Regions from separate parts of the Delftia deserti genome, predicted to be linked through region 2. Evidence: riboswitches for the same ligand, from Rfam matches in the RefSeq annotation. Region 2 holds a riboswitch; the other holds the start of a gene.
What was found. Region 2 has a riboswitch for S-adenosylhomocysteine ahead of metH (methionine synthase). Riboswitches for the same ligand answer to the same signal wherever they lie in the genome.

Region 1: another riboswitch for S-adenosylhomocysteine. It lies ahead of ahcY (adenosylhomocysteinase); the one in region 2 lies ahead of metH (methionine synthase).

The regions. Positions count from the first base shown of each region.
Region 1 is NZ_JBHSIH010000001.1:4,583,000-4,597,994, reverse strand. It holds gene xdhB (xanthine dehydrogenase molybdopterin binding subunit) at 1-1,095, opposite strand, end outside; gene xdhA (xanthine dehydrogenase small subunit) at 1,097-2,710, opposite strand; gene mdtD (multidrug transporter subunit MdtD) at 2,990-4,432, opposite strand; gene erpA (iron-sulfur cluster insertion protein ErpA) at 4,549-4,923, opposite strand; gene rpsI (30S ribosomal protein S9) at 5,138-5,530, opposite strand; gene rplM (50S ribosomal protein L13) at 5,541-5,969, opposite strand; gene ACFPFG_RS21945 (23S rRNA (adenine(2030)-N(6))-methyltransferase RlmJ) at 6,216-7,088, shown strand; gene ACFPFG_RS21940 (septal ring lytic transglycosylase RlpA family protein) at 7,096-7,986, opposite strand; gene metF (methylenetetrahydrofolate reductase [NAD(P)H]) at 8,065-8,892, opposite strand; gene ACFPFG_RS21930 (TlyA family RNA methyltransferase) at 8,915-10,117, opposite strand; gene ahcY (adenosylhomocysteinase) at 10,293-11,723, opposite strand; S-adenosyl-L-homocysteine riboswitch at 11,794-11,878, opposite strand; gene ACFPFG_RS21920 (response regulator) at 11,886-12,620, opposite strand; gene ACFPFG_RS21915 (DUF4118 domain-containing protein) at 12,647-14,995, opposite strand, start outside.
Region 2 is NZ_JBHSIH010000001.1:4,067,843-4,082,837, forward strand. It holds gene ACFPFG_RS19500 (hybrid sensor histidine kinase/response regulator) at 1-1,966, opposite strand, end outside; gene urtA (urea ABC transporter substrate-binding protein) at 2,181-3,446, shown strand; gene urtB (urea ABC transporter permease subunit UrtB) at 3,626-4,540, shown strand; gene urtC (urea ABC transporter permease subunit UrtC) at 4,613-5,803, shown strand; gene urtD (urea ABC transporter ATP-binding protein UrtD) at 5,823-6,566, shown strand; gene urtE (urea ABC transporter ATP-binding subunit UrtE) at 6,587-7,276, shown strand; gene fmdA (formamidase) at 7,458-8,687, shown strand; gene ACFPFG_RS19535 (FmdB family zinc ribbon protein) at 8,734-9,093, shown strand; gene ACFPFG_RS19540 (amino acid ABC transporter ATP-binding protein) at 9,165-9,911, opposite strand; gene ACFPFG_RS19545 (amino acid ABC transporter permease) at 9,898-10,551, opposite strand; gene ACFPFG_RS19550 (amino acid ABC transporter permease) at 10,548-11,276, opposite strand; gene ACFPFG_RS19555 (transporter substrate-binding domain-containing protein) at 11,308-12,114, opposite strand; gene ACFPFG_RS19560 (FadR/GntR family transcriptional regulator) at 12,111-12,917, opposite strand; S-adenosyl-L-homocysteine riboswitch at 13,195-13,321, shown strand; gene metH (methionine synthase) at 13,349-14,995, shown strand, end outside.

The DNA of each region.
Region 1 (14,995 bases), 520 kb from region 2:
CCAGTACGTGTTGTCGAAGTGGCACAGCGCACGCGTCATCACGGGGCCGGACAGGTCGGCCGAGTGGCCGGCGCGCGAGACCATGGAGATCTCGGCGCCGAGGATGCGACCCTCGTCGTCGTAGCCCACCTCGTACTCGTACCAGAAGCAGTGGCGGCGGCCCGTGATCATGAAGTCGTCATCGCGGTCCAGGCGCAGCTTGACGGGGCGGCGCAACCGCGTCGCGGCCACCGAGGCCACGCAGGCGAACAGGGCCGACTGCGACTCCTTGCCGCCGAAGCCGCCGCCCATGCGGCGGCACTCCACATGCACGGCGTGCGAGGCCACGCCCAGCGCATGGGCCACCAGGTGCTGCATCTCGCTGGGGTGCTGGGTGGAGCAGTACAGGTGGACGGCGCCGTCCTCCTTGGGAATGGCGTAGCTGATCTGGCCTTCCAGGTAGAACTGCTCCTGGCCGCCCACGTAGAACGATGACTTCAGGCGGTGCGGCGCCTCGTCCATGGCGCGGCGCGCGCCGCCTTCGTTCGTGCTGCGCGCCAGGTGCATGGGCGGCAGCACGTACTGGCCCAGCTCATGCGCCTGCTGGGGCGTGAGCACGGGCGGCTCGGCCGCGATGTCGGCCGCCGCCTTGGCCTGGGCCGCAGCCAGGCGCGCAGCCTCGCGGCTTTCGGCGATCACCGCGAACAGCGGCTGGCCCAGGTAGCGGATTTCGCCGCTGCACAGGATGGGGTCGTCGTGGATGATGGAGCCGCAGTCGTTGACGCCGGGAATGTCCTCGCCCGTGAGCACGGCCACCACGCCGGGCATGGCGCGGATGGCATCGAGCCTGAGCGCATTGAGCCGGCCATTGGCCACGGGCGACAGGCCCAGCGCACAGTGCAGCGTGCCGTCCAGCTCGGGCAGGTCGTCGATGTAGGCGGCCTCGCCGGCCACATGCAGATGGGCAGACTCATGCGGGCGGCTGATGCCCACGCGCTGGCCCTGGGTGTGGGCACCGGCCTCGGCGCGCTCGTCCACGCGGAAGGCGGTGTTCTTCAGGTAATGCGCAAAGGCCTCGGACGAGTGCAGCAGGGAGGGATCGATGGGGCGGTTCATTTCAGGCTCCTTGGTGCACTGCGTGGGGCATCACGCTCCAGACGCTGGTGGCCTGCAGCGGCAGCGGCTGTTGCGGACGTGTCTCCAGCCACAGGCGCTGCAGCAGGTTCTGCGCCACCTTGAGCCGGTAGTCGGCGCTGGCGCGCATGTCGGACATGGGCTTGAAGTCCTGGGCCAGCGCGGCCTGGGCGGCCTTCACTGCGGCCTGGTCCCAGGGCTGGCCCACGATGGCCGCCTCCGCCAGGGCCGCACGCCTGACCACGGCAGCCATGCCGCCAAAGGCCAGGCGGGCGGACTTCACCACCTCGCCGTCCAGCTCGATGGCCAGCCCCGCGCACAGCGCCGAGATGTCGCAGTCGAAGCGCTTGCTGATCTTGTAGGCCCGGGTCTGGCGCCGTGCAGCGTCCAGCGGCACGGCCAGGGCCTGCACGAACTCGCCCGGTTCCAGCTGGTTCTTCATGTAGTCCAGATAGAAGTCATGCAGCGGCATGCGGCGCACGCGCGCGCCCTTGCGCAGCTCGATCTGCGCGTCCAGCGCCATCAGCACGGGCGGGGAGTCGCCAATGGGCGAGCCATTGGCCACGTTGCCGCCCATGGTGCCTGCATGGCGGATGGGCACGGAGGCAAAGCGCAGCCACACATCGGTCAGCCCCTCGAAGCGCTGCGACAGCGCCGACCAGGCCGACTCCAGCGAGGCACCGGCGCCTATGTACAGCTCGCCGCCGTCCAGGCTGCCCGCGCCGTGGCGCTCCTCGACGCGCTTCATCTCGGCCACGTCGCCCACATAGACGATGTCGCCCAGGTCGCGGAACTGCTTGGTCACCCACAGCCCCACATCGGTGGAGCCTGCCAGCAGCCGCGCGCGGGGCTTGGCCTCGCACACGGCGGCCAGCTCGTCCAGCGTGCGCGGAGCGTGGAAGCTGTCCACACGGCCGCCCTGGGCGGCGTTGGGCGCGGCGTAGTCCAAGCCGGCATCCTGCGCACGCAGGCCCTGCAGTGCCTGCACCACGGGTTCGGTGGCCATGCGCGTGGCGGGCAGGTCGAACATGCGCTGGCCTGCGTCCAGGATGGGACGGTAGCCCGTGCAGCGGCACAGATTGCCCGACAGCTCGTCGGCCAGCTGCTGGCGCGAGGGACGCGTGCCGGCCTGCTGGTGGTGCTCGTAGGCCGACCACAGCGACATCACGAAGCCCGGCGTGCAAAAGCCGCACTGCGAGCCGTGACAGTCCACCAGCGCCTGCTGCACGGGGTGCAGTTCGGCACCGCCTGCGGGCTTGCCGGTGGCACAGCCCTGCTTGCCGGCGCACTGGCCCTTGACGTCCTCCACCGTGAACAGCGCCTTGCCGTGCAGCGTGGGCAGGAACTGGATGCAGGCATTGACCGTCTGCAGCTGCAGGCCGCCCACGGCGTCGGGCGCGCCGTCTTCGGCCAGCTCGGCGATGACCACGGTGCAGGCGCCGCAGTCACCTTCGTTGCAGCCCTCCTTGGTGCCGGTGCAGCGCGCGTCGCCGCGCAGCCAGTCCAGCACCGAGCGCGTGGGATGCGGCCCCTGTACCTCGACGATCTGGCCGCGGTGATAGAAGCGGATGGGTTGGGAACTGGGGCTCTGGCTCATGCTCGTGGGGGCAACTGCTGGTGCGTGGACTGTTCGGATCACGACTTACGCAAATTCCGAGGAAGAAAGCCGCTGGCCCTGTGGCGATGGCGTGTTTGCGTTCCTGCTTGCGTAAGTCCTGCGGATGTACCCGAGATTAAGTCCAGCCCCGCCCGAACGCATAAGACGGCCTCGATATTTCCTATGCGGGCTGCCATATATCCTTGCCAAAAACAAGGGTAAACCCGCAACAAAAGTGCGGATTGCAGCGGCTCAGGGTTCAAAAGCTATGCACAGCCCTCACTCGTGCTCGGCCGGCACCAAAGGCTTGGGCCGCACATCCTCATCGTCGCCCAGCTGCGAGAAGATCATGGTCGAGGCCAGCGTCACCGCGCCCATGCAGACGAAGGTGGCGCGGAAGGCATTGAGGGTGTGCTGCGGCGTGTCGCCGCCGAACCATTCGCTGAAACCGGCCAGCACCGCACCTGCGGCGGCCACGCCCATGCCCATGGCCAGCATCTGCACCATGGACAGCAGGCTGTTGCCGCTGCTGGCGTTGCCGGCATCGAGGTCCTTGAGCGTGACGGTGTTCATGGCCGTGAACTGCATGGAGTTGGTGGCGCCGAAGATCAGCAGCTGGACGATGACCACCCACAGCGGCAGCGCCGTGGAGACCGTGCCGAAGCTGGCGATCATCAGCGACAGCACCAGGGTGTTGCCCATGAGCACGCGTCGGTAGCCGATGCGCTGGATGAGCGTGGTGGTCTGGCGCTTCATGGCCATGCTGGCCAGCACCGTGGGCAGCATCATCATGCCGGCCTGCAGCGGAGAGAAACCCAGGCAGACCTGCAGCACCAGCGGGATCAGGAAGGGCATGCAGGAGCTGCCCAGGCGCGAGAACAGGTTGCCCAGCAGGCCCACGCGCAGGCTGCGCACGGCGAACAGCTCGGGGGCGAACAGCGGGTCGGGCCGGCGCAGCGCGTGCAGCCAGTAGGCGGCCAGGCTGGCCAGGCCGAAGATCAGCAGCACGAAGACCATGGCGCCGTGGATGCCCTTGCCCGACATGCTGTCCAGCGCCAGCGACACGGCCACCATGCCAAAGGCCAGCAGCGCATAGCCCACGCCGTCGAAGCGCTTGACGGCAAAGCGGTCTCCCACCGGCATGAAGCGCAGCGTGGCGGCCAGGCCGATCAGGCCCACGGGCACGTTGACCAGGAAGATCCAGTGCCAGCTCACGTACTCCACCATCCAGCCGCCCAGCGTGGGGCCGATCAGCGGCCCGACCAGGCCGGGGATGGCCACGAAGCTCATGGCCTTGAGGAACTGCTCGCGCGGAAAGGCGCGCAGCACGGCCAGCCGCCCCACGGGCATGAGCAGCGCCCCGCCCATGCCCTGCAGCACGCGCGCGGCCACCATCAGCTGCAGGTTGGGCGCAATCGCGCACATCACCGAGCCCAGCACGAACAGCGCAATCGCCCACAGGTAGACACGCCGCGTGCCGAAGCGGTCGGCCATCCAGCCCGAGGCCGGGATCAGCATGGCCATGGTCAGCGAGTAGGCGACGATGACCGACTGCATGCGCAGCGGGCTCTCGCCCAGGGCCTCGGCCATGGTGGGCAGCGCGGTGTTGACGATGGTGCCGTCCAGCGTCTGCATGAAAAAGCCGATGGCCACAAGCCACAGCAGCACCGAACGCGAGGAGGATGTGGTGGAGGCGGAAGCGCCTTTGTCTTCAGGAATCATGGCAAGGCAGGAAGGGCGCAGGCGTTAAAAAACCGCCTGCGCATTGCTGCGCGGCGGTTGGTGGCGTGTTGTGCGGCGGGCTGCTGCGGGCCCCACTGCAGCGCGGCCGACAAGGCTTATACCGAGAAGCTCGATCCGCAGCCGCAGGTGGTGGAGGCGTTGGGGTTCTTGATCACGAACTGCGCGCCCTGCAGGTCTTCCTTGTAGTCGATCTCGGCACCCACCAGGTACTGGTAGCTCATGGCGTCGATCAGCAGCGACACGCCATTCTTGGTCATGGTCGTGTCGTCGTCGTTGGTGATCTCGTCGAAGGTGAAGCCGTACTGGAAGCCCGAGCATCCGCCACCCTGCACGAACACGCGCAGCTTCAGGTCGGGGTTGCCTTCCTCGGCGATCAGATCGGCCACCTTGGCAGCTGCGCTGTCGGTGAAGACGATCGGGGTGGGCATTTCGGCGGTGGTGGTTTCGGTGATTTCTGCGACGGCGCTCATGGGGATACTCCGAAGTTCTCAATTGGCCCGAATGGTACAGCAAAGGGCTCGGGAATTCCCGGGGCCGCCGGCTTGACGACAGTGCAAGTGGGGGCATTGGCCACCGACGGCGAAGATGAATGCGAAGGGTTTGCATCGCCCAGAAAAAAACCGCCGGCAAAGGCGGTTTTTTTCTGGGGAAAGCCCCGGGGGACTTTCCTGCAGTGCCAGCGGATTAACGCTTGGAGAACTGCTTGGCGCGGCGTGCGGAGCGCAGGCCGACCTTCTTACGTTCGACTTCACGAGCGTCACGCGTCACGAAGCCGGCTTGGCTCAGGACGGGCTTGAGCGCTGCGTCATAGTCGATCAGGGCGCGGGTGATGCCGTGGCGGGTAGCGCCGGCCTGGCCGGATTCACCACCACCGTGGACGTTCACTTGAATGTCGAAAGCTTCCAGGTTGCTCGTCAGAGCCAGGGGCTGCTTTGCGATCATGATCGAGGTTTCGCGGCCGAAGTATTCCTGAATGTCCTTGCCATTCACGGTAATCTTGCCGGAGCCCTTCTTCAGGAACACGCGTGCGACGCTGGATTTGCGACGGCCGGTGCCATTGTTCCAATCACCAATCATCTAGGTCTCCTTAGATTTCCAGAGCCTTGGGCTGCTGGGCGGTGTGGGGATGCTCAGCACCGCCGTACACCTTGAGCTTCTTGATCATTGCGTAGCCCAGGGGACCCTTGGGCAGCATGCCCTTGACGGCCTTTTCCAGAGCGCGGCCGGGGAACTTGGCCTGCATGTCGCGGAAGTTGGTGGCAGTGATGCCGCCGGGGAAACCAGAGTGGCGGTAGTACACCTTGTCCAGGTTCTTGGTGCCGGTGACCTTGAGCTTGGAGGCGTTGATGATGACGATGAAGTCGCCGGTGTCAACGTGAGGTGTGTAAATGGCTTTGTGCTTGCCGCGCAGACGGAGTGCCACTTCGCTGGCGACACGTCCGAGCACCTTATCGGTGGCGTCAATCACAAACCACTCGTGTTGCACCTCAGCGGGCTTTGCGCTGAATGTAGACATGAGTTTTCTCTTTCAAGAAAGGTTTGGCGGGTCCTTTTCCGCGGTCGGCGCTTCTTCAAAAAGGAAGCCTCTTAGGCGGGGATGTAAACTTCGCCGCGGGACCCTAAAATCGCTGCGAAGCCCTCCATTATACAAAAACGGCAGGCCTTCGCCATCCCCCTTGCGCCGCCCTGGCTTCAGCGCCGGCCCCCATCCTTCAGCCGCCACGGACAACCACCCGGCAGCGCGGCTGGTTACCATACGCCTATGTTCAGTTACCGCCACGCCTTCCATGCAGGCAACCATGCCGATGTGCTCAAGCACACCGTGCTGATCGCCACCCTGCAATACCTCCTCCAGAAGGATGCCGCCCTCACGGTGCTGGACACGCACGCCGGCGCCGGCCTGTACCGACTGGACGGCGACTACGCCAACAAGAGCGGCGAGTCCGCCGACGGCATCCTGCGCCTGGCCCAGGCCAAGGAGGCCGAGCTGGCCCCGGTGCTGCAGGCCTACCTGGCCACGGTGCGCTCCTTCAACCAGGGCGCGCAGCTGCGCAACTACCCGGGCTCGCCCTTCATCATCCAGTCCCTGCTGCGCGTGCAGGAGCGCGACAAGCTCAAGGTCTTCGAGCTGCACCCCACCGACATGCGCTCGCTGGCGGGCAACATTGCCCAGCTCGAAGCGGGCCGCCAGGTGGCCGTGCTGCATGAGGACGGCTTCGAGGGCATCAAGAAATTCCTGCCGCCACCGTCGCGCCGCGCCCTGGTGCTGTGCGACCCCAGCTACGAGCTCAAGAGCGACTACGCCAAGGTGCTGGACATGGCGGCCGACAGTCTCAAACGCTTTGCCACAGGCACCTATGCGGTCTGGTATCCGATCATCCCGCGCCCCGAGGCGCACGATCTGCCGCGCCGCCTGAAGACCATGACCACCAAGGCCGGCAAGAGCTGGCTGCACGTGGAGCTCACGGTCAAGAGCAACAAGACCTCGGAGCGCGGCGGCCTGCCGGCCAGCGGCATGTTCCTGATCAATCCGCCGTTCAATCTCAAGGAACAGCTCAAGCCGGCCATGCCGCAGCTGGTCAAGCTGCTCGGTCAGGACGAGAACGCGGCCTTCACGCTCGAATCCGGCGGCTGAACGCGGCTCAGCGCGAGCTCGATGCGGCAGAGGCCACTGCCGTGGCCGAGGCTGCGGCAGGCGCAGCGGCCTTCGCCACCGGCCTGGCGGCAGGGGCGGCACGGCTGGCCACGGCCGTGCGTGCATTGGGCCTGGGCGCGGGTGCCTTGGCCTGCACACGCGGCCGGACCGGGGCCTTTGCCTGAACCTGGGTCCGCGCCTGTGTTTGTGCCTGTGCCTTGGCCTGCTGCGTCTTCTTGAGGGACTCGGCCTTCCTGGCCGTGACCAGGGTTTCGGGGCACTCTTCCTCGCCTTCGTCGAGCTGCCACAGCTCCACGGGCTTGATGCCCAGGCCGACCATGCCCAGCTCCTGCGCAGCAGCCTGGCTCAGGTCGATCACGCGGCCGGGAGCGAACGGGCCTCGGTCATTGATGCGCACCACCACCGTCCTGCCTGTCGCGGCGCTGCGCACGCAGACACGGCTGCCGAAGGCGAAGCTGCGGTGCGCAGCCGTCAGTTCTTCCTTGTCGAAACGCTCGCCGCTGGCCGTCAGCCTGCCATGCAGGCCCGGGCCGTACCAGGATGCCAGGCCTTGCTGGTCGCTGTCGCGCGACGGCACAAGGGCGAAGTCGGGATTGGAACTGTCTTCGGGCGAGGCCGGCTCGGAGGGCTTGGCATCCGAGGATTTGCTGGCCGGCTGCGCGGCCCGCGAAGTGCGGCCACCGCGCTTGCCGGCCGAGGGCACGGCCGCTGGCGTCTGGCCCTCGGCCACGGTTGCGGCCCCTGCCGCACCCGCCATCAAGGCACCGGACTCGGCATCGGTTTCGGCCACGGGAGCCGGTGCGCAGCCAGCCAGGGTGGCGGTGATGGCACACATGGCCAGCCAGCGCCAATGCAGGCGTCGAAAATTACGATCCATGGGCAAAAACCTCCAGGGAACGCCTGACCGTTCCCAAGTTCTAGAGGGCCGCCCGGGGCCGGCGCAGTGGCTGCGCGCTCAAAGGCCCAATCGATCGCAGATTTCCAGCGTGGCGACGCTCTGGTTCATCGTATAGAAGTGCAGCCCGGGAGCGCCCTGGCTGCGCAACTGCTCGCATAGACGGGACACGACATCGAGGCCGAAGGCGCGAATGGACGCCGTGTCATCTCCGTAAGCCTGCAGACGCAGGCGGATCCAGCGCGGGATCTCGGCGCCGCAGGCGTCCGAGAAGCGCATCAGCTGCGTAGAGCTGGTGATGGGCATGATGCCGGGAACAACCGGTGCATCAAGCCCCATGCCGCGCGCCGCATCAACGAAACGGCAGTAGGCGTCGGCATTGTAGAAATATTGGGTGATCGCGGAATCCGCGCCAGCGCGCACTTTAGCCGCAAACGCTTCCAGATCGGAATGTGGGGATTTCGCCTGCGGATGGACCTCGGGATAGGCTGCCACCTCGATGTGGAACCAGTCGCCGAACTCGCGGCGGATGAATTCCACGAGGTCGCTGGCGTACTGGAATTCACCGCCCAGGCCGTAGCCGCTGGGCAGGTCGCCGCGCAGCGCGACGATGCGGCGCACGCCCATGGCCTTGAGCTCCTGCAGCTCGGCACGCACCTTGTCGTGCGTGGCGCCCACGCAGGAGAAATGCGATGCTGCGCTGACGCCTTCGCTCTGGATGTCACGCACCATGTTGAAGGTGCCGGCCTGTGTGGAGCCGCCCGCGCCATAGGTGACGGAGCAGAACTGGGGCTTGCGCGCATAGAGGTTCTTGCGCACCTGCACATGCTTGGCCGCGCCTTCGGGCGTCTTGGTCGGGAAGAATTCGAAGCTGATCGGAAAGCTCATGTAAGACTCACTGCTCAGTGTTTCATTCGTTGCGTTTGCGCAGCTTGGCGCGCCCCGGTCCGGGCACGCCGAACTCGGTGCTGGTGTCGATCACACGCTCGTTGCGCTGCTCGCGCAGCACGGTGCGGGACACGCGCTTGGGCGCGGCCGGCTTAGGCGCGGCTTTCACGGCCGAACGGGGCTCGTCGTCGTCCTGCGTTTCAGGCTGTGCAGGCTCCTTCACCACGGCCGCCTGCTGGGCATGCACGAAGAATTCGCGGTTGCCGTCACCGCCTTCGATGGCCGACTCCATCCAGCCCTTGACCTCCAGGCCCAGCTCGCCCAGGCAGGTGCGGATGCGCTGCTCCACCTCGGTGAACAGGGCCGCATCGCGCACGATGCCGCCCTTGCCGACCTGGCCCGGCTGCAGTTCGAACTGCGGCTTGACCAGCATCAGCAGCTGGCCATGCGGCTTGAGCAGGCGCGTGACGGCCGGCAGCACCAGGGTCAGCGAGATGAAGGACAGATCGCCCGTGACGAAGTCGAACTGCGGCGTGATGTCCACGTCGGCAAACTCCGCGCGGCGGCGGCGCTGCGTGGCCACCGTGCCTTCTTCCCGGGCCTTGCCCTTGGCCGCGCGCTCGGCCTTGAAGGCCTCGATCTCTTTTTCCTTGGCGTCGTCGCTGTCGTCGTAGTCTTCATCGACCAGACCGCCGTTGCGCATCCAGGCATAGGGCGCCACGGGCTGGGTGTCGTTGTCGTCGGGATCTTCTTCCCAGCGTTCGGACAGCACTTCCTCGCAGGACTCCTGCAGGCCCTCGGCCGTCACCGCGCGGGCGTTGACGCCCTCGACGCAGATCACGCGCACATCCGAGCGCAGCCGGTCATGCAACTGGCCATGGCCCACGTCCACGCCGATGACCTGGGCGGCGCCCGCCTGCAGCAGGCAGTCGGTGAAACCGCCCGTGCTCTGGCCCACGTCAAGGCAGCGCAGGCCCTGCACCGACAGCTTGGTGGCCGCCAGCGCGCCTTCCAGCTTCAGCCCGCCGCGCGAGATGAACCGGGCCTCGGCCCCGTCCAGCAACTGCAGCTCGGCCCCCGCAGGAATCTCGTCGCCGTTCTTGGCAACCTTCTTCCAAGGCGTCAGCGGCGTCATGCGCCATTGCACGCCACCCGCAATCAGCCGCTGCGCCTGCGAGCGCGTGGCCGCATGGCCGGCTTCCACCAAAAATACATCTGCGCGCATAGCGTCGTTCCCAGGAAATCTCTAAACCAATGACGCCAAGCGGCGTCGCACCCCACAACTGGCAGGGCCCAACTCAGGGACACCGAGCAAGGGCCGCCCCGCCGCGAGGGTGTCGTCCCCCTCCCTTGCGAAGCAAGTAGAGAGGGGGAAGCGGCGCAAGCCGCTCAGGGGGTGCTTAGTAGCGATAAGTTTCGGGCTTGTAGGGACCCTGCTTGCTCACGCCGATATAGGCAGCCTGGCCGTCCGTCAGTTCGGTCAGCATGGCGCCGACCTTCTTCAGGTGCAGGCGGGCGACCTTCTCGTCCAGGATCTTGGGCAGCACGTAGACCTTGCCGACCTCGTAGGCATCGGGCTTGGTGAACAGCTCGATCTGGGCGATGGTCTGGTTGGCGAACGAGGCGCTCATCACGAAGCTGGGGTGGCCGGTGGCGCAGCCCAGGTTCACCAGGCGGCCCTTGGCCAGCAGGATGATCTTCTTGCCGTCAGGGAAGGTGATGTGGTCCACCTGGGGCTTGATTTCTTCCCACTGGTACTGCTCGATGGAGGCGACGTCGATCTCGTTGTCGAAGTGGCCGATGTTGCAGACGATGGCTTCGTTCTTCATGGCCACCATGTGCTCGTGGCGGATGATGTCGCGGTTGCCGGTGGTGGTCACGAAGATGTCGGCCTTGTCGGCTGCCCACTCCATGGTCACGACCTTGTAGCCTTCCATGGCCGCCTGCAGGGCGTTGATGGGATCGATCTCGGTGACCCAGACCTGGGCCGACAGCGCGCGCAGCGCCTGGGCGCAGCCCTTGCCCACGTCGCCGTAGCCGGCCACCACGGCAACCTTGCCGGCGATCATCACGTCGGTGGCGCGCTTGATGCCGTCCACCAGAGATTCGCGGCAGCCGTAGAGGTTGTCGAACTTGCTCTTGGTGACGGAGTCGTTGACGTTGATGGCACGGAACTTCAGCGTGCCCTTGGCCGACATCTCGTTGAGGCGGTGCACGCCGGTCGTGGTCTCTTCGGTCACGCCGATGATGTGGGCGCTCTTGCGCGTGTACCAGGTGGGGTCCTGGGCCAGCTTGGCGCGGATGGCGGCGAAGGCGATCTTCTCTTCTTCGGAGGCGGGGTTGTCCAGCACGGACAGGTCCTTTTCGGCGCGCATGCCCAGGTGCAGCAGCATGGTGGCGTCGCCGCCGTCGTCCAGGATCATGTTCGGGCCTTCGCCTTCGGTGCCGGCGGCGCCGAATTCAAAGATGCGGTGGGTGTAGTCCCAGTAGTCGGCCAGCGATTCACCCTTGATGGCGAACACGGGCGTGCCCGTGGCGGCGATGGCGGCGGCGGCATGGTCCTGCGTCGAGAAGATGTTGCACGACGCCCAGCGCACTTCGGCGCCCAGGGCCTTGAGCGTCTCGATCAGCACGGCCGTCTGGATGGTCATGTGCAGCGAGCCGGTGATGCGCGCGCCCTTGAGGGGCTGGGCAGCGGCGAATTCCTCGCGCGTGGCCATCAGGCCGGGCATTTCGGTTTCGGCGATCAGGATTTCCTTGCGGCCCCAGGCGGCAAGGGAAATGTCAGCGATGGCCGTGTCGGCGGAAACGGGACGAACAGCAGCGTTCATGGTTTTCTCCAAAAGATGAATGAAAAACCACGTTCTGCGGGAGACGAAAAAAAGCTCACCGCACAGAAAGCGTGGGCGAGCGTCGTTGCAGGTATGACTCCGAGCCTCGCGACCACGCCTGATGTGTGGGGGCCGCTGCAACGCTCCTCGGAGAGGCGCTGATTATACCGATCCCGGGGATGCCTCACCGCCCAGCCCCACAAGCCGGTAGCCCACCTGCAGCTCGGTCACCAGGTGGCGCGGCTGGGCCGGCTCGTCCTCGATCTTCTGGCGCAGATTGGCCATGTGCACGCGCAGGTAATGGGCACGGCCCAGGTACTCGGGGCCCCAGACCTGCAGCAGCAGCTGGCGGTGGGTGAGCACCCGGCCCTGGGCGGCGATCAGGGCCGCCAGCAGGCGGAATTCGATGGGCGTGAGGTGCACCGGCTGGCCTGCACGCCGCACCTCGTGCGTGGCCAGGTCCACCTGCACCGGGCCGAAGTGCACCTGGCTGGAGGCGCCTGCGCCGCCCGCGGGCCCCAGCTGCTGACGCCGCCGCAGCATCACGCGCAGCCGGGCCAGCAGCTCGGGCACGCCGAAGGGCTTGACCAGGTAGTCGTCGGCGCCGGCGTCCAGCGCGGCCACCTTCTCGTCCTCGCGCTCGCGCGCAGAAAGCACGAGCACGGGCACGGAGGACCATCCGCGCAGCTCGGTGAGGACCTGCTTGCCGTCGGCATCCGGCAGGCCCAGGTCGAGGATGACCAGGTCGGGCTGGCGGCTCGCCGCCTCGATCAGGCCCCGGCGCGCGCTGTCTGCCTCGAAGACCTGCCAGCCTTCGTCTTCCAGCACCAGGCGCACGAAGCGGCGGATGCCGGGGTCGTCCTCGATCATCAGGATGCGGTTGACAGGCGTGCTCATGGGAGGCTTTCGTGCATGGCGGGACTCTAATCCAGCGCAGGCTGCTCGGGCACGGGAAAGCGCAGCGTGAAGACGGTGCCTGGGCCGGGCCGCGCGGCGGCAGCCTCGATGCGCCCGCCATGCGCCTCGACAATGCTGCGCACCAGTGCGAGGCCCAGGCCTATGCCCGAGACGGTGGACTCGGCCGTGCCGCGCGTGAAGGGCTCGAACAGCGTCTCCACCGGCAGGTGGGACGGCAGGCCCGGCCCGCCGTCGCGCACGGACAGCAGCAGTTCGCCATCCTGCACGCGCGCACTGATGGCCAGCGGCGTGCCGGCCGGCGTGTACTTGGCGGCGTTGTCCAGCAGATTGACCAGCACGCGCTCCATGAGCAGGGCATCGAGCTGCAGCAGCGGCAGGCTGGCGGGCACGTCGGTGCTCACGGGATGCTGGCCCAGGCGCGCGCGCATCTGGCGCAGCGCGCTGCCGACCACTTCGTCCAGCGGCAGCCATTCGCGCTGCAGGTGCACGCCGCCTTGCTGCAGGCGCGCCATGTCCAGCAGGTTCTCCACCAGGCGCTGCATGGCCTGCGCCTGGATGCGGACCTGCTCCAGCATGTCGGCCGCGCCGCCCGGCGGCACATGGCGCTGCGCGGCCTCGGCCGCGCCCAGGATGGTGGTCAGCGGGGTGCGCAGGTCGTGCGAGACGGCCGACAGCAGGGTGTTGCGCATGCGTTCGCCCTCCATGGCGATCTGGGTCTGCTGGGCCACGGCCACGAAGTGCTGGCGCTCCAGCGCCAGCGCCACCTGGCTGGCGCAGGCCTCCAGCAGGCGCTGCTCCTCGGGCACCTCCAGGCGCTGCGGCGCACGCAGCTGCAGCACCAGCACGCCGCGCATGCGCACGGGTGCGGCCAGCGGCACATAGCGGGCCGGTGCGGCCGGCAGCGTGTCCGTGCCCTGGCCGGCCTGCTGGCCGTGGTCCATGGCCCAACGCGCAATGCTGTCGTCCATGGGGCAGGGGCCGCCGCCCGCGGGCCGCAGGCGCTCGTCGGCATCGGGCAGCAGCAGTCCGGCCTGGGCGTCGAACACGCCCGAGACCGTGCGCAGCGCGATCTCCACCACCTGCTCCTGCGTGAGCGCGCCCGACAGGTCGCGCGCCAGCCGTGCCAGGGCGCCCGCGCGGCGCTCGCGCTCGGCCGCCACGCGCGCCTCATGCCGCAGCCGCGCCATGAGCTGGCCGCAGACCAGGGCCACGCCCAGCATCAGCACGAAGGTGAACAGGTACTGCGTGTCGTTGACATGGAAGGAGCCGCGCGGCGGCACGAAGAAGTAGTCGAAGCACAGTACCGACAGCAACGCGGCCCAGGCACCGGGGCCCCGCCCCCAGCGCAGCGAAGACAGCACGACGATGAGCAGGAACAGCATGACCACGTTGGCCGGGTCGAAGACGCGCAGCAGCTGCTCGGCCAGCACCGTGGCGGCCAGGCAGGCCAGGGTGACGCCGGCATAGCCCTTCCACGGCAGCGGTGCGCGCCGCAGCAGCGCGGAAGTTGCGGCAGGAGGGGCCTCGGTCCGGGCCGCACTGGAGCCGCCGGAGAGCACCAGCACATCGATATCGGGATGCAGGTGCGTGATGCGGTCGGGCAGGCTGCGCGTCCACCAGCGCCAGGGCGACCAGGCCGGGCGTGGCGGCTGGGCCAGCACCAGGCGGCTGGCGTTGCGCTCGCGCGCGAAGGCGACCAGGGCCTCGGCCACATCGGCGCCCGGCAGCGTGGCCGTCTCGGCGCCTAGGCGAGCGGCCAGGGCCAGGGTCTTGAGCACGGCGGCCTGCACGCTGCGCGGGCGGTGCTGGCGCTGGGGGGCGTCCACGTAGACCACCATCCAGTCCGCATCGAGCCGGCGCACCATGCGCGCGACCTGGCGCACCAGCGCATCGTCCCCTGCGCGGCCGGCCACCGCCACCAGCAGGCGCTCGCGTGCAGGCCAGACCGCGCCTATGGAGCGCTCGCGCCGGTAGTCGCGCATATCCTCGTCCACGCGGTCGGCCGTGCGGCGCAGCGCCAGTTCGCGCAGCGCCAGCAGGTTGCCACGGCGAAAGAAATTGCGCGAGGCCCGCTCGGCCTGCTCCAGCATGTAGACCTTGCCGTCCTTCAACCGGCGCAGCAGCTCGTCGGGCGAGATATCGACGACGATGACCTCGTCGGCATCGTCGAAGACCTGGTCGGGCACGGTCTCGCGCACCGTGATGCCCACGATGCCGCCCACCACGTCGTTCAGGCTTTCCAGGTGCTGCACGTTGATCGTGGTCCAGACATCGATGCCCGCGTCCAGCAGTTCCTGCACGTCCTGCCAGCGCTTGGGATGGCGCGAGCCTGGCGCATTGCTGTGCGCCAGCTC
Region 2 (14,995 bases):
CGGACTCGTCCTGCGCCATGCGCCGGCTGCCCGTGCTCAGCACCACCCACCAGGCGGCCACGGCGCACAGCAGGGCCAGCAGCGCGAAGACCTTGAGGAAGGGGATGCGCAGCGCGCCGCCATCGACGCTGCCTGCCTGCAGGCTTTCCTGCATGTAGACCACGCCCACCATGAAGGCCGTCACCGCGCACAGCGACAGCATCACCACCAGGTACTGGCCCGCGCGGAAGTTCACCTTGGTCGCCCAGCGCGGCGGCAGCAGGGCCGAGGCCAGCGCATGCAACTGCTCGCCCGCGCGCGAGCCGGTCTTGCAGCGGTCATGGCAGCGCGACTCCAGCGAGCAGCACAGCGAGCAGATGGGCGCGCCGTAGGCGGGGCAGTGCGCCATGTCCTCGGACTCGAAATGCTTCTGGCAGACGGCGCAGCGCACGGTCTCGCCGGGCTTCCACAGGTTGCCTGCGGGCCGCGCCAGGTAGTAGCGCCCGCCCGTCAGCCAGGCCAGCAGCGGCGACAGCAGCATGGACAGCGCCAGCGCGATGAAGGGCGAGAACGCGGCCGCCGTCTCGCCCAGCAGGCCCGCATAGGCGCAGCAGGCCACGGCGGCGGCCAGCAGCATGGCGCCCGGGCCCACGGGATTGAAGTCGTACAGATGGGCGCGGCGGAACTCGATGCCCGGCGGGCTCAGTCCCAGCGGCTTGTTGATGACCAGGTCGGCCACCAGCGCGCCCACCCAGGCGATGGCCACGTTGCTGTAGATGGTCAGCACCTTCTCCAGCGCGCCGAACACGCCCAGCGTCATCAGCAAGGTGGCGATGACCACGTTGAACACCATCCAGACCACGCGCCCCGGATGGCTGCGCGTGATGCGCGCGAAGAAGTTGGACCAGGCAAGCGACCCCGCGTAGGCATTGGTCACGTTGATCTTGACCTGCGAGATGACCACGAAGACCACGGTCACCGCCACGGCCAGCCCCGGCAGGCCCAGGGCCTGCAGCACCTGCTGGAAGCCCACCAGGAACATCTGCGTTGGCTCGGCCGCGCGCGAGGCGTCCACCCCTTCCAGCTGCATGGCCGCGAAGGCGAGAAACGCGCCGCCCGCCATCTTGAGCATGCCCATCACGGCCCAGCCCGGACCGGCCACCAGCACCGCGCCCCACCAGCGCAGGCGGTTGGCCCGGGTGCGCGGCGGCAGAAAGCGCAGGAAGTCCACCTGCTCGCCGATCTGCACCACCAGCGCGAATATCACGGCCGCCGCCGCGCCGAACATCAGCGGATCGAACTGGCTGCTGCCCGAGCGCAGGCCGGTGAGGCTGGCGAAGTCGCGGTACAGCCGGGGCTGGGACAGCGCCATCCACACGAAGGGCAGCACCAGCAGGAACAGCCACAGCGGCTGCGTCCAGGCCTGCAGGCGCGAGATCAGCGTGATGCCGCGCATGGCCAGCGGCAGCACCACCAGGGCCGACAGCGCATAGCACCACTGCAGCGGCCAGTCCACCACCAGCTGCAGGGCCAGCGCCATGATGGCCGCCTCCAGCGCGAAGAAGATGAAGGTGAAGACGGCGTAGATCAGCGAGGTGATGGTCGAGCCCAGGTAGCCGAAGCCCGCGCCCCGCGTCAGCAGGTCCATGTCCAGCCCGTAGCGCGCGGCGCAGACGGCGATGGGCAGCCCCGTCAGGAAGATCACCAGCCCCACGGTGACGATGGCCCACATGGCGTTGGCGAAGCCGTAGTTCAGCGCAATGGCGCCGCCGATGGCCTCCAGCGCCAGGAAGGACAGCGAGCCGAAGGCCGTGTTGGCCACGCGGAACTCGCTCCAGCGCCGGAAGCTGCGCGGCGTGTAGCGCAGCGCGTAGTCCTCCATGGTCTCGTCGGCCACCCAGGCGTTGTATTCGCGCCGGAACCGGAAGATGGTCTGCGGCGCGGGCGAGGTGCTGGCGGGGCTGTCGGGCGGGGGTGCGGAGTGCATTCCCAGGTCTAGCAAGAAACGTGCGGGGCCAATGCTGGCGCGGCTTTCAAGAGGGGTGCGTGGGGTGCGTACGCAGATGGCTACGTCAATTGACGTATGGGCGGTTTCAAGGGTTCTTCCTAATCTTGGACCCAGCGCGGAAACAAGCCGTAACCGCAACGCCAGTTTTCAGCCACTTGCAGATCACCCAACCGATCCTTACAGGAGAGTCACCATGAGCCACCCCTCCGACCCCCGCACACCTGGTTCCCCCGGCACGGAAATGGGCCGCCGCCGCGTCCTGCAGGCGCTTGGCGCCGCCTCGGTGGCCGGGCTGCCGGCCTGGTCCTTCGCCCAGCCCACGGCCCAGGTCAACACCACCAAGCTGGCCGTGACCGATACCGAAGTCGTCGTGGGCCAGCTGCACTCGGCCACGGGCACCATGGCGATCTCCGAGACCGGCTCCATCCAGGCCGAGCAACTGGCCATCGACCAGATCAACGCCATGGGCGGCATCCTGGGCCGCAAGATCCGCGTGATCAAGGAAGACGGCGCCTCCGACTGGCCCACCTTCGCCGAGAAGTCCAAGAAACTGCTCATCAACGACCGCTGCGCCGCCGTCTTCGGCTGCTGGACCAGCGCCTCGCGCAAGGCCGTGCTGCCCGTGTTCGAGAAGGAAAACGGCCTGCTGTACTACCCCACCTTCTACGAAGGCCTGGAGCAGTCCAAGAACGTGATCTACACGGGCCAGGAAGCCACGCAGCAGATCCTGTACAGCCTGGACTGGGCCAAGGCCGAGAAGAAGGCCAAGACCTTCTTCCTCATCGGCTCGGACTACATCTGGCCGCGCACCTCGATGAAGATCGCGCGCAAGCACATCGAGAACTTCCAGAAGGGCAAGGTCGTTGGCGAGGAGTACTACCCGCTGGGCAGCACCAACTTCGGCTCGCTGGTCAACAAGATCAAGCTGCAAAAGCCGGACTGCATCTTCGTGGCCGTGGTGGGCGGCTCCAACGTGGCCTTCTACAAGGCGCTCAAGGCCGCAGGCATCACGGGTGACAAGCAATTGCTGGTCACGCTGTCGGTGACCGAGGACGAGATGACCGGCGTGGGCGGCGAAAACTTCACGGGTTTTTACTCCTCGATGAAGTACTTCCAGACGCTGGACAACGAGAACAACAAGAAGTTCGTGGCCGCCTTCAAGGCCAAGTACGGCCCCAATGCCGTCATCGGCGACGTCACCCAGGCCGGCTACCTGGGCCCCTGGCTGTGGAAGGCCGCCGTGGAAAAGGCCAAGAGCTTCGACGTGGACAAGGTGGTGGCCGCATCGCCGGGGCTGGAGCTCAAGACCGCGCCCGAAGGCTACGTGAAGGTGGACGCCAACCACCACCTGTGGAGCAAGTCGCGCATTGCCGTGGGGCAGCCGGACGGCACGTTCAAGGTGGTCTCGGAGTCGCCTGAACTCATCAAACCCGATCCCTTCCCCAAGGGATATCAATAAGCACCCCCTGAGCCGCTGCGCGGCTTCCCCCTCTCTCGCTACGCGGGAGGGGGACGACACCCTCGGTGCGGGACGGCCCTTCCTCGGTGTCTCCCGCGTCGGGCTCTGCCAGTTTCAGGCAGGGGCGGCTCGTCGCATTGATTGCGTTTCCCGATTGGCTTGCGCGCAGGAGCAGCACCATGAGTTTTTCCGACATGATGAACATCGGCCTGATGCAGGGCTTCGCGGGGCTGAGCCTGTTCGCCGTGCTGCTGCTGATGGGCCTGGGCCTGGCCATCATCTTTGGCCAGATGGGCGTGATCAACATGGCGCATGGCGAGTTCATGACCATCGGCGCCTACACCATCTACCTGGGCTCCACGCTCACGGCGCAGCACGCGCCCGAGTTCATGCCCTACTACTTCCCGCTGGCCATCGTGGCCGCCTTCCTGTTCGCCTTCGCGGCCGGCTGGCTGGTGGAGTGGGGGCTGATCCGCCACCTCTACAAGCGCCCGCTGGACACGCTGCTGGCCACCTGGGGCGTGAGCCTGGCGCTGCAGCAGTGCTTTCGCACCTTCATCGGCCCCAAGGAAGTCAGCCCCACCCTGCCTGACTGGCTGATGGGCTCGTGGGCGCCGGCCGAGGGGCTGGACATTCCCATCAACGGCCTGTTCGTGCTGGCGCTGACCGCGGTGGTCACGGCCGGCGTGCTGATCGCGCTGCACAAGAGCCGCTGGGGCCTGCGCGTGCGTGCCACGGTCAGCAACCGCGTGATGGCCAATGCCATCGGCATCGACACCAAGAAGACCGACCGCCTGACCTTTGCCATCGGCTGCGGCATCGCAGGCGTGGCGGGCGCGGCCTTCACCACCATCGGCTCCACCGGCCCCACCTCGGGCTCGCTGTACATCGTGGACGCCTTCCTGGTGGTCACCTTCGGCGGCGCGGCCAGCCTGCTGGGCACCGTGGTCTCGGCCTTCGGCATTGCGCAGACGCAGTCCATCACCGAGTTCTTCCTGGCCGGCTCCATGGCCAAGGTGATCACGCTGTCGCTGATCGTCTTCATCCTGATGCTGCGTCCCCAGGGCCTGTTCGCGTCCAAGGTGCGGCGCTGATCCCGGCGCCGGCCCTGTCCACGAATTCCCCCGCGTTCCCCCGATTTCCCCTGAGTTCACCGGAGTCATTCCATGCAAGCCCTCAAAGCCTGGATACAGCGCTACCAGCTCGCCAGCCTGGTGCTGCTCACCGTCCTGCTGGCGGTGGTGCTGCCCCTGGCGCTGGACATCTTCCGCCTCAACCTGGTCGGCAAGTACCTGACCTATGCCTTCGTCGCCATCGGCCTGGTCATGGTCTGGGGCTATGGCGGCGTGCTCAGCCTGGGCCAGGGCGTGTTCTTCGGCCTGGGCGGCTACGCCATGGCCATGTTCCTGAAGCTGGAGGCGTCCGACCCCATCAGCACCAAGATCCAGTCCACGCCCGGCATCCCCGACTTCATGGACTGGAACCAGCTGACCGAGCTGCCCTCGTTCTGGCTGCCCTTCAAGAGCCTGCCGTTCTCGCTGGCCGCCGTCATCGCCGTGCCCACGCTGCTGGCCTGGCTCATCAGCTTCGCCATGTTCAAGCGCCGCGTGGGCGGGGTGTACTTCGCCATCATCACGCAGGCCGTGGCGCTGATCGTCACCGTGCTCATCATCGGCCAGCAGGGCTACACGGGCGGCGTCAACGGCATGACCGACCTCAAGACGCTGTGGGGCTGGGACACGCGCACGGACAGCGCCAAGTACATCCTCTACTACGTCTGCGTGGCCCTGCTGATCGGCGCCATCGTGCTGTGCCGCTGGATACAGACGGGCAAGGTGGGCACCCTGCTGCTGGCCATGCGCGACAAGGAAGACCGCGTGCGCTTTTCCGGCTACGACGTGGCCAACTTCAAGGTCTTCGTGTTCTGCCTGGCCGCTGCGCTGTCGGGCATAGGCGGCGCCATGTTCACGCTGCAGGTGGGCTTCATGTCGCCCAGCTTCGTGGGCATCGTGCCCTCCATCGAGATGGTCATCTACGCCGCCGTGGGCGGGCGCATGAGCCTGGTGGGCGCCGTGTACGGCACGCTGCTGGTCAACGCGGGCAAGACCTATTTCTCGGAGAGCTTCCCGGACCTGTGGCTGTTCCTCATGGCAGGCCTGTTCATCGGCGTGACCATGGCCTTCCCCATGGGGCTGGCCGGCCTGTGGGAAAGCCGCATCGTTCCGTGGTGGAACAGCCGCCGCAAGGGCACGGCACCTGCCGCAGCGCAGGGAGCCCAGGCAGCACCTGCCCCGGCCCCGGCCGCCACCAAGCCCACGTCCGCCCTGTCCGAAGGCATGGGCCGCCAGGGCGCCTGAACCACAGCGGGAGCACACCATGAGCAATACCGACTTCACGCTGGCCGTGGAAGACCTGACGGTCTCCTTCGACGGCTTCAAGGCCATCGACGCGCTGAACCTGTACATCGACAGGAACGAGCTGCGCGTCATCATCGGCCCCAACGGCGCGGGCAAGACCACGCTGCTGGACCTGATCTGCGGCAAGACCCGCGCCACGGCCGGCAGCATCAAGTTCAAGAACGAGGAACTCACCCGCATGGCCGAGCACAAGCGCGTGCGCCTGGGGATCGGGCGCAAGTTCCAGACGCCGTCCATCTACGAGAACCTGTCGGTCTTCCAGAACCTGGAGGTCTCCTACCCGCAAGGCCGCTCGGTCTTCGGCGCGCTGGCCTTCAAGTGCACGGAGGCGGTGCGCGATCGCGTGCAGGCCGTGGCCGCCGACATCGGCCTGGGCGAGCGCCTGGACACCGAGGCCGGCCTGCTCAGCCATGGCCAGAAGCAGTGGCTGGAGATCGGCATGCTGCTCATGCAGGAGCCCGAGCTGCTGATGCTGGACGAGCCCATCGCCGGCATGAGCGCCCGCGAGCGCGAACTGACGGCCGAGCTGCTGCAGCGCATCTGCAAGAACCGCTCCGTCATCGTCATCGAGCACGACATGGAGTTCGTGGCGCGCATCGCGCACAAGGTCACCGTCATGCACCAGGGAAAGATCCTCGCCGAGGGTCCCATGGACAAGGTGCAGGCCGACCCCAAGGTCATCGACGTCTACCTCGGCCACTGAGGCACGCACAAGGAATTCACATGCTGCAAGTCAAGGATCTGTACGTGGCCTATGGCCAGAGCGAGGCGCTGCACGGCATCAGCTTCGAGGGCCGCGAGAACGAAACCGTGGCCATCATGGGCCGCAACGGCATGGGCAAGACCACGCTGTTCAAAAGCCTGATGGGCGTCATGCCCGCCAAGGGCGGCCAGATCACCGTGGCCGGCCAGGACGTCACGAAGGACGAGAGCTTCCGGCGCGTGGCCAAGGGCATTGCCTACGTGCCCCAGGGCCGCATGATCTTCCCCACGCTGACCGTGGAGGAGAACATACAGACGGGCCTGGAGAACGCGAAGACGCGCCAGGTGCCCGACGACATCTACGCCCTGTTCCCCGTGCTCTGGGACATGCGCCGGCGCAAGGGCGGCAACCTCTCGGGCGGGCAGCAGCAGCAGCTGGCCATTGCGCGCGCCCTGGTCACCGACCCCAAGGTGCTGCTGCTGGACGAGCCCACCGAGGGCATACAGCCTTCCATCATCAAGGACATCGCCAAGGCGCTCAACGAGATCCGCAAGCTGCGCCGCATCACCATCGTGGTCAGCGAGCAGGTGCTTTCCTTCGCCATGGATGTGGCCGACCGGCTGTTCGTCATCGAGGGCGGGCGCCTGGTCCATGAGACGGCCCGTGCTGATACGGATGAACAGCGCATCAAGTCCTACCTCTCTGTATGAAGCACCCCCTGAGCGGCTGCGCCGCTTCCCCCTCTCTCGCACGCGGGAGGGGGACGACACCCTCGGTGCGGGGCGGCCCTTCCTTGGTGTCCCTGGGTTGTGCCGTGCCGGTTTCATTCACCGCGGTCGATGCAGGCGCCGAGTTCCTCTCTTTTTCCACTGCCATCGCAAGGAGCACACCATGGCCGAAACCCTGATCAAGGTCGATCTCAACCAGTCCCCCTACGACAACCCGCAGGTGCACAACCGCTGGCATCCCGACATCCCCATGGCGGTCTGGGTGGAGCCGGGCGCGGAGTTCAAGCTGGAGACCTATGACTGGACCGGCGGCGCCATCAAGAACGACGACAGCGCCGAAGACGTGCGCGACGTGGACCTGTCCACCGTCCACTTCCTGTCCGGACCCGTGGGCGTGAAGGGTGCCCAGCCCGGCGACCTGCTGGTGGTGGACCTGCTGGACATCGGCGCGCGCGACGACAGCCTCTGGGGCTTCAACGGCTTTTTCTCCAAGCAGAATGGCGGCGGCTTCCTGGACGAGCATTTCCCGCTGGCCCAGAAGTCCATCTGGGACTTCCACGGCATGTTCACCAAGAGCCGCCACATCCCCGGCGTCAACTTCGCCGGCCTCATCCACCCGGGACTGATCGGCTGCCTGCCCGACCCCAAGATGCTGGCCAGCTGGAATGAGCGCGAGACCGGCCTCATCGCCACCGACCCCGACCGCATTCCCGGCCTGGCCAACCCGCCCAACGCCAGCACCGCCCACATGGGCCAGATGCAGGGCGAGGCGCGCGACAAGGCCGCCGCCGAAGGCGCACGCACCGTGCCGCCGCGCGAGCACGGCGGCAACTGCGACATCAAGGACCTCTCGCGCGGCTCGCGCGTGTTCTTCCCCGTCTACGTGGACGGCGCGGGCCTGAGCGTGGGCGACCTGCACTTCAGCCAGGGCGATGGCGAGATCACCTTCTGCGGCGCCATCGAGATGGCCGGCTGGGTGCACATGAAGGTCTCGCTGATCAAGGGCGGCATGGCCAAGTACGGCATCAAGAACCCCATCTTCAAGCCCAGCCCCATGACGCCCAACTACAAGGACTACCTGATCTTCGAAGGCATCTCGGTGGACGAAAAGGGCAAGCAGCACTACCTGGACGTGACCGTGGCCTACCGCCAGGCCTGCCTGAACGCCATCGAGTACCTGAAGAAATTCGGCTACAGCGGCGCCCAGGCCTACTCGCTGCTGGGCACGGCGCCCGTGCAGGGCCACATCAGCGGCGTGGTGGACGTGCCCAATGCCTGCGCCACGCTGTGGCTGCCCACGGAGATCTTCGACTTCGACATCAATCCCACGGCCGAGGGTCCACAGAAGATCATCACGGGCGGGGTGGACCTGCCCATCGCCCAGGACAAGTAAGCCCGACATACGACACCCGCTATCCACCATCCGCCAGAGGCCGCCCATGCCCACCTATGACTACCACTGCACCGCATGCGGCGGCTTCGACGCGCTGCGCAGCCTCTCGCAGCGCAACGAGCCCGCGCCCTGCCCCAGCTGCGAGGCGGCATCGCCCCGCGTCTTCGTCAGCGCGCCGCGCCTGGCCTACACCAGCCCCGAGCAGCGCCGCGCCCACGACACCAACGAGCGTGCCCGGCACGAGCCCAGGCGCTCACGCGATGTGGCCGAGGGCAGCTACGCGCGCATGCGCCACCCTTCGGGCTGCGGCTGCTGCAGCGGCGCCAGCAAGCGCGGCTCCACGGTCACGGCGCCCAACGGCGCCAAGACCTTCCCGACCAAGCGGCCCTGGATGATCAGCCACTGACAGCGGCCCCTGCGCCGCACCAATGCAAAAAGGCCCGCGACGCGGGCCTTTTTCCTGCCTGGGCGTACCGCTCAGTGCACGGCGCCGATGAAGCCGGCCAGCTCCGGCGTCTGCGGGTTGGCGAACAGCTGCTTGGCCGGGCCGCTTTCGTGGATCAGGCCCTGGTGCATGAACACCAGCTGGTCGCCCACGTCGCGGGCAAAGCGCATCTCGTGCGTGACCATGATCAGCGTCATGCCCTCGGCGGCGAGCTGCTTGACCACGGCCAGCACCTCGTTGACCAGCTCCGGGTCCAGGGCCGAGGTGATCTCGTCGCACAGCAGCACCTTGGGCTGCATGGCCAGCGCGCGTGCAATGGCCACGCGCTGCTGCTGGCCGCCGCTGAGCTGGTCGGGGTAGCTGTCGTACTTGTCGCCCAGGCCGACCTTGGCCAGCATCTGGCGCGCCAGCGCCGCCGCCTCGGGCTTTTTCACGCCCTTGACCACGGTGGGCGACAGGGCCACGTTCTCGCCCGCCGTCAGGTGGGGGAACAGGTTGAACTGCTGGAACACCATGCCCACGTTCAGGCGCAGCGCGCGCAGCTGGGCGGGCGAGGGCGCGCTGCCCTCAGAGCCCTTGAGCACGGCGTCGTCCACCACGATCTGGCCGGACTGGATGGCCTCCAGCCCGTTGATGGAGCGCAGCAGCGTGCTCTTGCCCGAGCCGCTGCGGCCGATGATGGCGACCACCTGGCCGCTGTCCACGCTCAGGTCCACGCCCTTGAGCACATGGTTGTTGCCGTAATGCTTGTGAACGGCGCGCACATCAACGAGCGGCATAGAGTTTCTTCTCCAGATGGGATGCGTAGAGGGACAGGGGCCAGCACAGCAGGAAGTAGCCTGCGGCGACCAGGCCGTAGATGAGGAAGGGCTGGAAGGTGGCGTTGGCCAGCATGGAGCCGAGCTTGGTCAGCTCGCTGAAGCCGATGATCGAGGCCACGGCCGTGCCCTTGATGATCTGCACCGAGAAGCCGACCGTGGGCGCTATCGACAGGCGCAGCGCCTGCGGCAGCACCACATGGCGCATCTGCTGCAGGTAGCCCATGGCCAGGCTGGACGAGGCTTCCCACTGGCCGCTGGGGATGGACTCCACGCAGCCGCGCCAGACCTCGGCCAGGTAGGCGCTGGTGTACAGCGTCAGGCCGATGGCGGCCGCCGTCCAGGGCGAGATGTCCAGGCCGGCCATGGACGAGCCGAAGAACACGATGAACATCTGCATCAGCAGCGGCGTGTTCTGGAAGGCCTGGATATAGGCCTTGGCCAGGCGGCGCAGGTTCTGGCTGCGGCCCACGCGGGCGAACAGCACCAGCAATCCGGTGGCGCCGCCCAGCACGAAGGCCAGCAGCGACAGCGCCAGCGTGGCCAGCAGGCCCTCGGCCAGCTTGGCCAGGATGGGCAGCAGGGGAATGTCGGCAATCATGCGGCGTCTCCGGCAGTGGTCGCAGGTGCAGCGGGTGCAGCGGGCCGGGCTGCACGCGGCGTGCGGCGGCCCACCACGAAGCGCTGGCCTATCCAGGCCAGCAACTGGCGCAGTGCCAGGGCCAGCAAGAAGTACGCCGCCGTCACCACCAGGTAGGTCTCGAACGCGCGGAAGTTGCGCGACTGGATGAAGTTGGCCGCAAACGTCAGGTCCTGGGCGGCGATCTGCGAGACCACCGAGGTGCCCAGCATCACGATCACGATCTGGCTGCTCAGCGAGGGCCAGACCCGCTGCAGCGCAGGGCGCAGCACCACATGGCGGAAGACCGCCCAGCGGCCCATGCCCAGCGCGCCAGCGGCTTCCAGCTGGCCGCGCGGCGTCTCCTGGATGCCGGCGCGCACGATCTCGGTGATGTAGGCGCCCAGGTTGATCACCGTGGTCAGCAGGCAGGCCTGCCATTCGTTGATCTGCACGCCCAGCGAAGGCAGGCCGAAGAACACGAACATCAGCTGCACCAGGAAGGGCGTGTTGCGTATGCCCTCCACGTACACCTTGAACAGCCAGTGCAGCGGCGCAATGCGCCAGGCGCGGCTGACGCCGCCGGCCACGCCGATGGCGCCGCCCAGCACGGCACCGGCCGCCGTCAGCGCCAGCGTGAAGCCTGCGCCCTGTGCCAGCAGGCCGCTGTAGTCGAACACGGCGCCGAAGTCGAATTGATAGGCCATGGAAGGATTTCCGGGAGCAGGGGCGCAGCGGTTACAGGGTGGCGGGCAGCGGCATCTTCATCCAGCGCTGGGACAGGCTGGTCAGGCGGCCGTCGGCCTTGAGCTTGGTGATGATGGCGTCCACCTTCTGCAGCAGCGCCGGCTCGCCCTTGGCCACGCCGATGTAGCAGGGCGTGTCCTCGACCGCGAACTTCGCGTCCAGCTGGCGCAGCCTGGTGCGCTCGTTGACGGCGTTGGCCACGATGTTGCCCAGCGTCACCAGCTGCACCTGGCCCGTCAGATAGCTTTGCGCGGTGGCGTTGTTGTCCTCGTAGCGCTTGATGGTGGCCGAGGCCGGCGCCACCTGCGTGAGGGCCAGGTCCTCGGTGGAGCCGCGCGTCACGCCCACGGTCTTGCCGGCCAGGTCGGCAGGGGCCTTGATGCTCACGTCCTTGGGGCCGTAGACGCTCTTGGGGAAGGGCGCATAGGCCTGGGTGAAGTCGATCACCTTGGCGCGCTCGGCGTTCTTGCCCAGGCTGGAGATGACGATGTCGGCCTTGCCCGTGGTCAGGAAGGGAATGCGGTTGGTGCTGGTCACGGGCACCAGCTCCACCTTCACGCCCAGCTCCTGGGCCACCAGGGCCGCCATGTCGATGTCATAGCCCTGCAGCTTCAGGTCGGTGCCCAGCGAGCCGAAGGGCGGGAAGTCCTGCGGAATCGCCACGCGCAGCACGCCGGCCTTCTGGATGTTGGCCAGCATGTCGGCATGGGCTGCGCCGCCCAGGCCGGCTGCGGCCAGGGTGGCGGCCGCCAGGGCGGTGCGGATGAATGCGCGGCGGGGTGTCAGGGGGGAAGTCATGCGAAAGCTCCTTCGGGAGGGGGGATGGGGCGAAAGGAAAGCGGGTCAGGGTCGGGCGCAGATGTATCGGGCGCCGTTGCGTCGGGCGCCGTTGCGTCGGGCGCCGTCGCGTCGTCCGGTGTGTCGAGATCGATGCCGCTGCGCCTTGCGGCCGACAGCAGGTGGGCGCGCATGGCGCCCGCGGCACCCGGCGCATCGCCTGCGCAGACGGCCTGCACGATGGCGTCGTGCTCGCGCACGGGCTGGTCGTCGGCGCCGCTCCAGGCAAAGGGCAGGCGCAGGCTGTGGCTGATGGCCAGCTCCAGCTGGCGCGCCATGGCCACCAGGCCCGGGTTGCCCGACAGCTGGGCCAGCAGCAGGTGGAACTGCAGATCGGCGTCGGCGGCGGCCAGCAGGTCGCTGCGGTCCAGGGCGTGGGCCAGCTGGGACTGGGTCCATTGCAGCTGGCGCAGGCCGCTGTCGTCGGCGCGCACGGCCGCCAGCGCGGCCCAGCCGGGCTCCAGCACCAGGCGCAGCTCGATCAGCTGGCGCGGCGACAGCGTGCCTAGCGCCGGGGTGGCATAGGCGCGGTGCATGCGTGCACGGCCGCTGTGCGGGCCGTTGATGCGCACGCCCTTGCCCGGCTGGATCTCGACCAGGCCCAGGGCCTCCAGCATGGACAGCGCCTCGCGCAGCGAAGCGCGGCTGATGCCCAGCTGCCGGGCCAGCTCGCGCTGCGGCGGCAGCTGGCTGCCGCCGGGGTAGTGGCCGCTCAGGATGTGCTGCTGCAGCGTCTGGGCCATCGAGATCGGAATGCTTTGCATGGGCGGGCGCGGGTGGAGGGTTTTGGCCTGACTGGTCAGACCACGTAACCACCAGATAGCGAATTGCGTGCCAGATGCAAAAAAAGGAGCGTTGTCCTCAGGCGCTGCAAAGAATCCGGGGCGATGGGGCATAGACCATCCGCCTCGAAGGCGGCGCCGGCGGCCCGCGCTGCCGCGCTTTGGTGCAGTGCCGCATGGCTTTGTGCAGGCCTGCCCCGAATGCGGGCGTAAAACCCGCACTGCAGGCCGCCGCCAGCCGCCGTAGAATCCCGGGCTTTGGCCCGAGGAGCGTTGCAGCGCGGCACCCGCCCATCCGTACACCGGATCGCGTGCCGCGTCAGGCTTGGGCCAGGTGCAGGTTCCCGGCCGGACCGCGCCCACGGTGCCAACGACGCTCACCTGTTGCCATGCCGTTTTTGCAGGTGAGCTTGATGTCGTCCTCTTTCACTCCCCCTCCCATGCGTCTGTCGGGCCTGGAGCCTGTCTCCATCGGCGAGGGCACGCTGTTCGTCAACGTGGGCGAGCGCACCAACGTCACGGGCTCCAAGGCCTTTGCACGCATGATCCTCAACGAGCAGTACGAGGAAGCGCTGTCCGTGGCACGCCAGCAGGTGGAAAACGGCGCCCAGGTGATCGACGTGAACATGGACGAGGCCATGCTGGACAGCAAGGCCGCCATGGTGCGCTTCCTGAACCTGATCGCCTCCGAGCCCGACATCGCCAAGGTGCCGGTCATGGTGGACAGCTCCAAGTGGGAAGTCATCGAGGCCGGCCTGCGCTGCCTGCAGGGCAAGGGCATCGTCAACTCCATCTCCATGAAGGAAGGCCTGGATGAATTCAAGCGCCAGGCCCGGCTGATCAGGCGCTACGGCGCGGCCGCCGTGGTCATGGCCTTCGACGAGAAGGGCCAGGCCGACACCTACCAGCGCAAGATCGAGATCTGCGAGCGCGCCTACCGCATCCTGGTGGACGAGGTGGGCTTCCCGCCCGAGGACATCGTCTTCGACCCCAACATCTTCGCCGTGGCCACCGGCATCGAGGAACACGACAACTACGCCGTGGACTTCATCGAGGCCGTGCGCTGGATCAAGCGCAACCTGCCCGGCGCCAAGGTCTCGGGCGGCGTCTCCAACGTGAGCTTCAGCTTCCGCGGCAACGACCCCGTGCGCGAGGCCATCCACACCGTGTTCCTGTACCACGCCATCTCGGCAGGCATGGACATGGGCATCGTCAACGCCGGCATGGTCGGCGTCTATGACGACCTGGAGCCCCAGCTGCGCGAGCGCGTGGAAGACGTGGTGCTCAACCGCCGCCCTGACGCCGCCGAACGCCTGCTGGAGATTGCCGACGCCGCCAAGGGCGCCGCCAAGGACGACAGCAAGAAGCTCGAATGGCGCGGCACGCCCGAGAACCCGAAGACCGTGGGCGAGCGCCTGTCGCACGCCCTGGTGCACGGCATCACCGACTTCATCGTCGCCGACACCGAAGAGGCCTACCAGCAGATCGTGGTGCAGGGCGGCGGCCGCCCGCTGCACGTGATCGAAGGCCCGCTCATGGACGGCATGAACATCGTGGGCGACCTGTTCGGCGCCGGCAAGATGTTCCTGCCCCAGGTGGTCAAGTCGGCGCGCGTGATGAAGCAGGCCGTGGCCCACCTCGTGCCCTATATCGAAGAGGAAAAGCGCCAGCAGGAGGCGGCGGGCCTCGATGTGTCCAGCAAGGGCAAGATCGTCATCGCCACCGTCAAGGGCGACGTGCACGACATCGGCAAGAACATCGTCACCGTGGTCCTGCAGTGCAACAACTTCGAGGTCATCAACATGGGCGTGATGGTGCCCTGCCATGAGATCCTGGCCCGGGCCAAGGCCGAGGGCGCGGACATCATCGGCCTGTCGGGCCTGATCACGCCCAGCCTCGAAGAGATGCAGTACGTCGCCGGCGAGATGCACAAGGACGACTACTTCCGCATCAAGAAGATTCCGCTGCTGATCGGCGGCGCCACCTGCTCGCGCGTGCACACCGCCGTCAAGATCGCGCCCAAGTACGAAGGCCCCGTGGTCTACGTGCCCGATGCCTCG